Regions from separate parts of the Streptomyces sp. NBC_00285 genome, predicted to be linked through region 1. Evidence: predicted binding sites of a transcription regulator. Region 1 holds the regulator's gene; the other holds the start of a gene.

Evidence for each region. The regulator HspR, encoded in region 1, represses chaperone genes until heat shock. The targets are predictions, from matches to a motif close to TTGAGNNNNNNNNNCTCAA.
Region 2: the regulator HspR is predicted to act here: its motif matches at 2,619-2,637, upstream of lon (endopeptidase La).

The regions. Positions count from the first base shown of each region.
Region 1 is NZ_CP108055.1:5,737,398-5,742,741, reverse strand. It holds gene OHT57_RS26375 (PA14 domain-containing protein) at 171-2,612, shown strand; gene OHT57_RS26370 (heat shock protein transcriptional repressor HspR) at 2,674-3,120, opposite strand; gene dnaJ (molecular chaperone DnaJ) at 3,127-4,308, opposite strand; gene grpE (nucleotide exchange factor GrpE) at 4,360-5,004, opposite strand; gene dnaK (molecular chaperone DnaK) at 5,001-5,344, opposite strand, start outside.
Region 2 is NZ_CP108055.1:7,205,020-7,210,363, reverse strand. It holds gene OHT57_RS33490 (lysozyme) at 1-86, shown strand, start outside; gene lon (endopeptidase La) at 179-2,596, opposite strand; gene OHT57_RS33480 (GNAT family N-acetyltransferase) at 2,801-3,610, shown strand; partial or broken gene OHT57_RS33475 (GNAT family N-acetyltransferase) at 4,026-4,115, shown strand; gene OHT57_RS33470 (rhomboid-like protein) at 4,134-4,958, opposite strand; partial or broken gene OHT57_RS33465 (spermidine synthase) at 5,128-5,344, shown strand, end outside.

The DNA of each region.
Region 1 (5,344 bases):
GCGGCGGCGCCCACCGACGTCAAGCGGAATCACTTAACGAGTGCGCAACGCCACTCTCCGCCGATGGTGTGAAGAATTGGCACGAACACTAGTACAACCAACTTCACACCTCGCGAGTCGTGATCACGGCAGCCCCACAACTGCTGCTCCCCGTACGACCAGAGGACCGAATGAAGTCAGCCAGACGCACGGCCCCGGCGACAGCCGCCGCCGTCGTGCTCGCCACCGCCGGCAGCCTGCTCGCCGTGACGACGGCCCCCGCCTCTGCGGCGGTGTCGTGCGCCTCCCCGGTGTTCAAGCGTCAGTTCTTCGCGAACACGTCCTTCTCCGGCACCCCGAAGAAGACCGACTGCGACAACGCGGTCGACGAGAGCTGGAGCGGCGCCCCCGCCTCCGGCCTCCCGAAGGACAACTTCGGCGTCCGCTGGACCGTGACCCGCGACTTCGGCTCCGGCGGCCCCTTCGCGCTCAGCGCCACCGGCCTGGACGGCATCCGCGTCTACGTCGACGGCGTCCGCAAGATCGACCTGTGGAAGAACGTCTCGGCGACGGTCAAGAAGACCGCCAACGTGACGATCCCCTCCGGCAAGCACACCCTGCGCATCGACTACGCCAACTGGACCGGCGCCGCCAAGGCCAAGGTCACGTACACGCCCCGCACCACCGCCGACGTCGACAAGGTCAAGCCCCTCGTCCCGACCGGCACTTCGGTGACGTACGACCAGCCCACCGGCAAGGCGAAACTGACCTGGGCGAAGAACAAGGAGATGGACCTCGCCGGGTACAAGGTCTACCGGCGGCTCAAGGGCACCTCCTTCCCGGCCACTCCGCTCACGACGACCACCTCGACCTCGTACACCGACACCCCGCCGCCGACCGGCGCCACATACTACTACGAGGTCCGCGCCCGCGACAAGGCCGGCAACACCTCGGGCGGCACCGCCGACCAGCCCGTCACCACCGCGGACACGACTCCGCCCGCGGCGCCGTTCCTGGAGATGGACGCGTGTCCGGTGGACCAGCCCTACGCGGCCCCGGAGCTCGTCACGACCTCGGAGAACGCCGCCGACATCGCCCTCTACGAGATGCAGCGGCTCGACCCCGTCAGCCGCACCTGGGCCACCGTGTACACCGGGACCAAGGGGGCGATCTGCGACACCGGTTACGCCGCCGACGGCAGCAAGGTCACCTATCGCGGCCGGGCCCGGGACGCCGTCGGGAACTGGTCCGCGTACTCGGCGGCCACCACCTTCTCCACGTCCGACCTGACACCGCCCGCCACCGCCGCCGACGCGCGCGTCGAGTACCGGTCGGGCGTTCCGCACGTGGTGTGGTCGGCCGTCGACGGGGCGGCCTCGTACCAGGTCCTCCAGTACGACCGGGCGACCGGCGGCTGGCTCGACGCGCTGCCCCGCGCCGCGGGTGGCAACACCCCGGCCACCACCACGGGGACCGACACCGTGCCGCGCCAGCTGCTCGCGGTCGCCGACGGCTACCGGTACGCGGTGCGCTCGGTGGACGCCAAGGGCAACGCGGCCGCCCCGGTGGAGGTCACGCTGACGATGGCCGACCGGCCCGAGGCGATCGCGCCGTTCAGCACCACCGCGAGCAGGTTCGACGAGGGGGTGATGATCGAGTGGAGCAGCGCCGATCCGTGGACCTTCGGCGAGGACAAGCCCCTGCTCACCTACCGGATCATCCGCACCGACAAGGCGACCGGCGAGAGCAGCGTGGTGGCCGCCTGCAAGCCCAACAGCTCGCAGGACCTGCCGCTGACGGACCCGGAGACGTACTGGACCTGGAACACCGGCGACGCCCCCGACTACGCCGGTGCCCGGCAGATCAACGGCGTCTGCTGGGACGTCTCCGGTGCCTCCGAGACGACGTACGACTACACGGTCGTGACGATCGACCCGTACGGCCATGAGTCGCAGCCCGGCCCCGCCGCCACCGCGACCACGCCGGACACCGAGCGCCCCGCCCCGGTGGAGAACCTGGCCGCCGAGCAGATCCCGCTCGGTGTGCGCCTGACCTGGACACCGCCCGCCGACGACGACGTCACGGGCTACAAGGTGTGGCAGGGCGTCACGGACCCGGAGACCGGCGAGACGGTCTGGGACCAGAACTGCTGGACGGGCGACTCCCTGGCCGACACCGAGATCCTCTGCCCGACGGTCCCCGACGGCGCCACGCACACCTACAAGGTGGCCGCCACGGACGGCTCCCCCTTGATCCACTCGTACGACGGCCCCGAGGCCTTCCACCCCGCCGAGCTCTCCGTCACCCTGCCCGACACCCGGCCGCCGGGCTGGACGGGGACCGAGATCCGTGAGGACCAGTACCCGGAGCTGTACGTCGGCTGCTCGGAGAGCTCCGGCCTCGGCGACTGCGGCCGGTTCGCGAGCTACCGTGTGGAGCGCTGGGACCCGGCTTCGGCCGCCTATGTCACCCTCACCGAGGGCACGATGTACGACGCCGTGTTCTTCATGGACAGGACGGTCCACGAGGACGCGCTGGGCCTGTACTACTACCGCGTCGTCCGTCTGGACGCCGCCGGCGCCGAGGCCGCGACCACGCCGATCGCGTACGGCGTCTGGGACTCCTGGATCTGAGCCCGCACGGACGGAAGAAGGGGCCCGGAGAATCCTCCGGGCCCCTTCTCCTCTGCTGCGCCTAGTCCTTCGCCTTCTTCGGTCGCCACACCACCAGCGCGCTGGTGTGCTGGACCTCCTGGTACGGCACCAGGTCGCGGCGGTACGACGCGTGCACCGCCGCCTCACGCTGCTGGATGGCCGCGGCCGCGCCCTCGACGGCGGCCTGCAGTTCGGCCACCCTCGACTGGAGTGCCACGACCTGGTTCTCCAGCTCGATGATGCGCTTGATGCCGGCGAGGTTGATGCCCTCGTCCTGCGACAACGCCTGCACCTGGCGGAGCAGTTCGATGTCGCGGGCCGAGTAGCGGCGGCCCCGCCCGGCGGTGCGGTCGGGAGAGACCAGGCCGAGACGGTCGTACTGACGCAGGGTCTGCGGGTGCAGGCCAGAGAGCTGGGCCGCCACCGAGATGACGTAGACCGGGGTCTCCTGCGTCAGTTCGTACGGATTGCGTCGACGGCCGTCCATCTCGAATCAAGCTCCCTTCGCGGCCTGGAACAGCTCCGCCCGCGGATCCTCACCCGCGGTCGCCTCGCGATACGCCTCCAGCGCGTCACGAGCCTTCCCCGACAGCTCGGTCGGGACACTCACCTCGACGGTGACCAGCAGATCGCCCCGGGTGCCGTCCTTGCGGACCGCGCCCTTGCCCCGCGCCCGCATGGTGCGGCCGTTGGGGGTGCCCGGCGGCAGCTTCAGCGTCACCGCCGGTCCGCCGAGCGTCGGGACCCTGACCTCGCCGCCGAGCGCCGCCTCCGTGAAGGTCACCGGGACGGTCACCGTGAGGTTGTCGTCCTTGCGGCCGAAGACGGGGTGGGCGTCGACGTGCACCGTGACGTACAGGTCGCCCGCGGGTCCGCCGCGCTCGCCCGGGGCGCCCTTGCCGCGCAGCCGGATCCGCTGGTTGTCGGAGACGCCCGCCGGGATGCGGACCTGCATGGTCCGCGAGGACTTGGCGCGCCCGGAGCCCTTGCAGATCTCGCAGGGGTTCTCCGCCATCAGACCGCGGCCCTTGCAGTCCGGGCACGGGTCGGTCAGCGAGAAGCCGCCGCCCGAGCCGCGGGCCACCTGTCCGGTGCCGACGCACGTCGGGCAAACGCGCGGGTTGCCGTTGGCGTCGCCGGTGCCCGAGCAGGCCTTGCAGGGAGACTGCGAGGACATCCTGAGCGGGACCGTCGCGCCCTCGATCGCCTCGGTGAAGCTGAGGGTGACCTCGGTGTCGATGTCCTGGCCGCGCCGGGGCTGCACCCGCGTGGTGCCGGAGCTGCCGCGGTTGAACAGGCCCCCGAAGACGTCTCCGATTCCGCCGCCGAAGCCGCCGGCGCCCTGGCTCCCGCCCTGGGCGCCGCCTCCGAAGAGGTCGCCCAGGTCGAAGTTGAAGGAGCCGCCCGCGCCGCCCTGCGCCGGACGGAAGCCGCCGTTGCCGAAGAGGGCGCGGGCCTCGTCGTACTCCTTGCGCTTCTTGGGGTCACCGAGGACGTCGTTCGCCTCGGAGATCTCCTTGAAGCGCTCCTCGGCCTTGGCGTTGCCCTTGTTGGCGTCCGGGTGGAACTCGCGGGCGAGCTTCCGGTACGCCTTCTTGATCTCGGCCTCGGTGGCGTCCTTGGGGACGCCGAGGACCTTGTAGTAGTCCTTCTCGATGAAGTCCTTGGTGCTCATCCCCGACGCGCCCCCTTTCCGGTTTTGGTGTTCGGATCACTTTCTACGACGTCAGCCCTCCTCAGGGCCGTTGTCCTTGTCGTCGCCGGCCTCGGAACCGTCCTCGGCCTTGCCCGTCTGCGCACCCGGCTGCGGTTCGGCGACGGCCACCCGCGCGGGGCGGATGGTGCGTTCGCCGATGCGATACCCGGGCTGGAGGATCGCCACGCACGTCGTCTCGGTGACGTCCGGCGCGTAGCTGTGCATCAGGGCTTCGTGGATCGTCGGGTCGAAGGGCTCGCCCTCCTTGCCGAACTGCTGCAGGCCCATCTTCGCCGCGACGGTCTCCAGCGACTCCGCGACGGACTTGAACCCGCCGAGAAGTTCACCGTGTTCGCGCGCGCGGCCGATGTCGTCGAGCGTGGGCATGAGCTCGGTCAGGAGGTTCGCGATGGCGACCTCCTTGACCGCGACCCGGTCCCGCTCGACCCGGCGGCGGTAGTTCTGGAACTCGGCCTGGAGCCGCTGGAGGTCCGCGGTGCGCTCTTCGAGCGCCTTGCGCACCTGGTCCAGCTGGGCCGTCAGACCTGCGATCTGGGCACTTGCGTCCCCGGCCGGGGCCGCCCCTTCCTGCGGGGCGGCCTTCGGTTCGGCGTCGTCGGTGGCGCCGGAGGGGACGTCGGGCTTCTCGTCGAAGCCCGGGGTCTCCTCCGTCACGCGGCACCGTCCTTGCGCTCGTCGTCCACGATCTCGGCGTCCACGACGTCGTCGTCCGCCTTGGGCGCCTCGGCCCCGGCCTCGTCACCGGCGGCCTGGGCGGACTGGGCGTCGGCGTACATGGCCTGGCCGACCTTCTGGGAGACCGCGGCGACCTTCTCGGTGGCGGTGCGGATCTCGGCGGCGTCCTCGCCCTTGAGCGCGGCCTTCAGCTCCTCGACGGCGGACTCGACCTCGGTCTTGATCTCGCCGGGGACCTTGTCCTCGTTGTCCTTGAGGAACTTCTCCGTCTGGTAGACGAGCTGCTCGCCCTGGTTGCGGGCCTCGGCGGCCTCGCGGC
Region 2 (5,344 bases), 1.5 Mb from region 1:
AGTACACCTCGTCCGGACCGACGGTCGGCGACCACGACCGCTTCAACGGAGGACTCGACCGGGTGCAGGAACTCGCCAACGGCTGAGCCGCTACGCGGACACGGCGAAGAGCGGACACGGCGAAGGCCCGGGCCTCCCTCACGAGAACCCGGGCCTTCACCTCATCCAGTCACGTCCGTCACGCCGCGACCGGAACCTTCGGCGCGACCCCGTTCGTGGCCGGGGCCAGCGCCAGCTCCAGGACCTGTCGGACGTCGGTGACGGCGTGGACGTCGAGCTTGTCCAGCACCTCCGCCGGGACGTCGTCCAGGTCGGCCTCGTTGCGCTTGGGGATGATCACGGTCGTCACCCCGGCGCGGTGCGCGGCGAGCAGCTTCTGCTTCACGCCGCCGATCGGCAGGACCCGGCCGGTCAGCGAGACCTCGCCGGTCATGGCCACGTCCGTGCGGACCAGTCGGCCGGACAGCAGCGACGCCAGCGCCGTCGTCATGGTGACGCCCGCGCTCGGACCGTCCTTCGGGACCGCGCCCGCCGGGAAGTGGATGTGCACACCCCGGTCCTTCAGATCGCCCACCGTCAGTTCGAGCTCCGCGCCGTGCGAGCGCAGGAAGGACAGGGCGATCTGCGCGCTCTCCTTCATCACGTCACCCAGCTGGCCGGTCAGTGTCAGACCCGCCGCGCCCGTCTCCGGGTCGGCCAGCGACGCCTCGACGAAGAGCACGTCCCCGCCCGCTCCGGTGACCGCGAGGCCGGTGGCGACACCGGGGACCGCCGTACGGCGTTCCGCGGGGTCCTGTGCCGACTCGGGCACATGGTGCGGACGGCCGATCAGACCGCGCAGTTCCTCGTCCGTGACCGTGAACGGCAGTTCGCGCTCGCCGAGTTCGTGCTGGGCCGCCACCTTGCGCAGCAGCCTCGCGACGGACCGCTCCAGGGTGCGGACGCCCGCCTCACGTGTGTACTCGCCGGCGAGCTTGCGCAGGGCGCTCTCGTCGATGACGACCTCGTCGGCCGCGAGCCCGGCCCGCTCCAGTTGGCGCGGCAGCAGGTGATCGCGGGCGATGACGACCTTCTCGTCCTCGGTGTAGCCGTCGAGGCGGACCAGCTCCATACGGTCGAGCAGGGCCTCCGGGATGGCCTCCAGGACGTTCGCCGTCGCCAGGAACACGACGTCGCTCAGGTCGAGTTCGACCTCCAGGTAGTGGTCGCGGAAGGTGTGGTTCTGCGCCGGGTCCAGTACCTCAAGGAGGGCCGCCGCGGGATCACCGCGGAAGTCGGAGCCCACCTTGTCGATCTCGTCGAGCAGGACCACCGGGTTCATCGACCCGGCCTCCTTGATCGCCCGTACGATCCGGCCGGGCAGCGCGCCGACGTACGTCCGCCGGTGTCCGCGGATCTCCGCCTCGTCCCGCACACCGCCGAGGGCGACGCGGACGAACTTGCGACCCATGGCGTGCGCGACGCTCTCGCCGAGGCTGGTCTTTCCGACCCCGGGAGGCCCTACGAGTGCGAGTACGGCACCGCCGCGCCGGCCGCCGACGACCCCGAGCCCCCGGTCGTTGCGGCGCTTGCGGACCGCCAGGTACTCGGTGATCCGCTCCTTCACGTCCTGCAGGCCCGCGTGCTCGGCGTCGAGGACCGTCTTGGCGCCCTGGATGTCGTACGCGTCCTCGGTCCGCTCGTTCCACGGCAGTTCGAGGACGGTGTCCAGCCACGTGCGGATCCAGGATCCCTCGGGTGACTGGTCGGAGGACCGCTCCAGCTTGTCGACCTCCTTGAGCGCGGCCTCCCGCACCTTCTCCGGCAGGTCCGCGGCCTCCACACGCGTGCGGTAGTCGTCGGACTCCTCGCCGTCCTGCTCGCCGTTGATCTCCCGCAGTTCCTTGCGTACGGCTTCCAGCTGACGGCGGAGCAGGAACTCCCGCTGCTGCTTGTCGACGCCCTCCTGGACGTCCTTGGCGATGGTCTCGGCGACGTCCTGCTCGGCGAGGTGGTCGCGGAGGTGTCCGGTGGCGAGCTTGAGGCGGGCGACCGGGTCGGCGGTCTCCAGCAGTTCGACCTTCTGCTCGGTCGTCAGGAACGGTGAGTAACCGGAGTTGTCGGCGAGCGTGGAGACGTCGTCGATGGCCTGGACCCGGTCCACGACCTGCCAGGCACCGCGCTTGCGCAGCCAGGCGGTGGCGAGGGCCTTGTACTCGGTGACCAGTTCGGCGACATGGCCGGGCAGCGGTTCGGGAACGGTCTGGTCGACGCTCGTCCCCTCGACCCAGAGGGCGGCACCCGGGCCGGTCGTCCCGGCGCCGATCCGCACCCGGCTCCGGCCGCGGATGAGGGCGCCCGGGTCACCGTCGGCCAGGCGGCCGACCTGCTCGACGGTACCGAGCACACCGGTGCTCGCGTAGGTCCCGTCGATGCGTGGCACCAGGAGGACCTTCGGCTTGCCGGACTCCGAGCGGGCGGCGGCGGCCTGAGCGGCCTCCACAGCTGCACGTACGTCGGTGTCGTTCAGGTCCAGCGGAACCACCATGCCGGGCAGCACGACCTCGTCGTCGAGCGGCAGCACAGGCAGAGTGAGCGATGTGGACGTCGAAGCCATGATCTCCCCTTCGGCATTCAAGTTGAGCTATGCCGACTCAATGCACGTGAGCCTCTGCATGTTCCCCACCCACCGCCCTGTTCGCTGTGGGCGATCACGACTGCCGGAATCGGCACTTCGGGGCCTATCTTGAGCTCGGTAATAGTTGAAGTTGTTCATCGACTATTACATCTGTCACTGGATCGGCCATTGCGGAGGAGTCACATGGACGGGGTCGTACGGGCATGGGTGGACGGCTGGGTCGTGTCCCGCGGGGCCGCCCCGCCGGAGCGGGAGCCCTGGGGGTTCACGGTCGACGTCGGCCTGGTCGCGCAGGTGTCGCGGCACGTCTTCGCGGCCCTGGGCGACGACGTGGACGAGGAGGCCGTGCGCAAGGTGGCCGACGGGGTGACGGGCACCGGGGTGTGGCTCAAGGTGTTCCAGAACCCGGAGGTGGTCGGGGCCTGGCTGGGCGAGGGCTGGTGGGTGGACCCGGAACCGGGCTACCTGATGACGATCCCCCTGACGACCACACAGGCCGGGCGGACGGGCCGCCTCCCGGACCTGGTTGCGGGCACGGGCACCCCGAAGGCTGAGCAGACCGACGCTCCGGCGGCCGGACGTACGAACGGTCCGCAGACCCGACGCACCGGCACCCCCGGAACAGGACCTGCCGACGCCCCGGCAGCCGCACGCATGAACGTCCCGGACGGCTACCGGATGCGGGTGTGGTCCGCCGGTGGTGCCAGGCGGATGCTCGTCACCGCGCCGGACGGCTCTCTCGCGGCACGTGGCCAAGTCGCCCCGACAGGCGCGACCGCCGTCTTCGACCAGATCGAGACCGCGCCCGCCCATCGCCGCCGAGGCCTGGGCAGCGTCGTCATGCGCACGCTCCAGGCCTCGGCGGCCGCCGAGGGCGCGGAGACCGGCGTCCTCGCGGGAACGCCGGCGGGACGCGCGCTGTACGAGTCTCTGGGCTGGCATGTGGAAGCTCCGCTCACCAGTGCGAAGTTCGTGGGACCGGGCGCTGGGTGACCGTCCGTCGCCGCTTCACGGAAACCCGGAGGCGGCCCGGGACGGCCTCTGTCATGCTGCGCCGGTGATCCACCCGATACCTCCGGATCCGCCACCGGCCGCATGGCGGACAACGCCCGGCCGGCGCTCCGTCTTCCCGGCGGCCTCGGATCTGGTCCCCGGCGCACCGCGGACGTCTGCGGCCCGGTGACCGCGAGCCACCATCCGGCCGAAGGACGGGCCGAGAGGATCACCCGGGCGGACTTCGGCACCACCGCCCATGACGGCCGTACCGAAGCCTCCGCCCGAGCGGCATCGTCAGCCCAGCCGCTCTGAGCGGTCACATCAGGCGGACGGCCGACACACGCGCGTGCACGGCGATGACCGGACCCACCACCCCACCGGACCACACGGGGGACCAGCAACGATGACCACGTCCGACGACAGCGCGCCCATCCTGCGCCGGCTCGGCTTCCACGCGGTGACCACGACGACGCCGTACGTCTGGACGCCGCCAGGCCGCTGACAGCAGCGCCGGGGGGGGCTAGCTGTTCGGAAGGGGACGACGCGCACGGTGCGACCGTCGCACCAGGGGCCAGGTCGCGACGCCGATCGTGAGGGCGATCAGGTGGCCCCAGTCGGTCATCGGGTCGGTGAAGGCGATCAGGTCCGCCACCAGGATCCAGCCGAAGAGAGCGAGCAACGGCCAGCGCAGCCACGGCCTGAACAGCCCGGTCAGCGCGCCGAGGCTCGCGGCCACGCCGAAGCTGACGCCGTAGTCCAGTCGGTGCAGTGAGCTGGCGGGCAGGTGGCCGACGAGCACCGCGAGGCCGATGGGCACCTCGGTGGCGAGCGTCGCGCCCATGTGCCCGAGGAGGAAGACACCGGCCGTGCGCAGTCCCCCGATCCGTCGCTCCAGCGCGGTGAGGACGAACAGCAGGGCGACGGCGTACGGCGAGAGGATCCCGCCGGCGATCCACAGCGCGCTGGCCGGCAGTACCAGCAGGGGCGTCCGGACGAGGTGCGCGACGTCGGTGCTGGAGCCCTGGTGCAGGGTGTGCACGAGGGCGGGGTCCAGATGCGCGGCGACGAGTGAGACGGCGGCCAGGACGGCGCCGTAGCCGAACGTGAACGGTGTGCCGGTGGGGGTGGGGAGCAGCCGCCGGAGGCGGGGAACGCGAAGCCGGGGCCCGGGCCGGGCGACCGGAACGGCCGCTGCGGTCTGCGGATCCGCAGTCGCCGCCTCCGTCAGGCCCCGCTGCCGGGGCATCCCGTCGAGCAGTACCGCCACATCCGGAAAGGAGGCATCCGGTGCGGGCGGGTCCGAAGGGGGCGCGTCGGAGGGAGCTGTCGGCGCGGTCCGTTCCAAGGTGAGGTGCCCCTTCCGTTTCACCCCAGCCTTCGCGCCCGACCCACCCGCTGTCTGTGACCGACGCCACCTCGCACCCGATTCACAGGTACTTCTCAAGAAGAACGGCCCCGTACGCCGCACCTGCCGGGACGGGCCGACGCCCACCTCGCACGCCGTCCCCGAAGTCCTGGACCGTCGCGAGGGCCCTGGAGGAGAGGTCATCCTGCGGCGCCACGGCAGCTTGCTCCGGATCATCGCCAACGGCGGTTTCCTGACGGCCACTTCGGACGGTCGCTCGGAGCGCGGACTCCGGGACGCGGCGCTCGGCGCACTCGACGGCCGTCCTGATCCGCACGTCCTCATCGGCGGCCTCGGCGTCGGCTTCTCGCTCGCACACGCCGCCG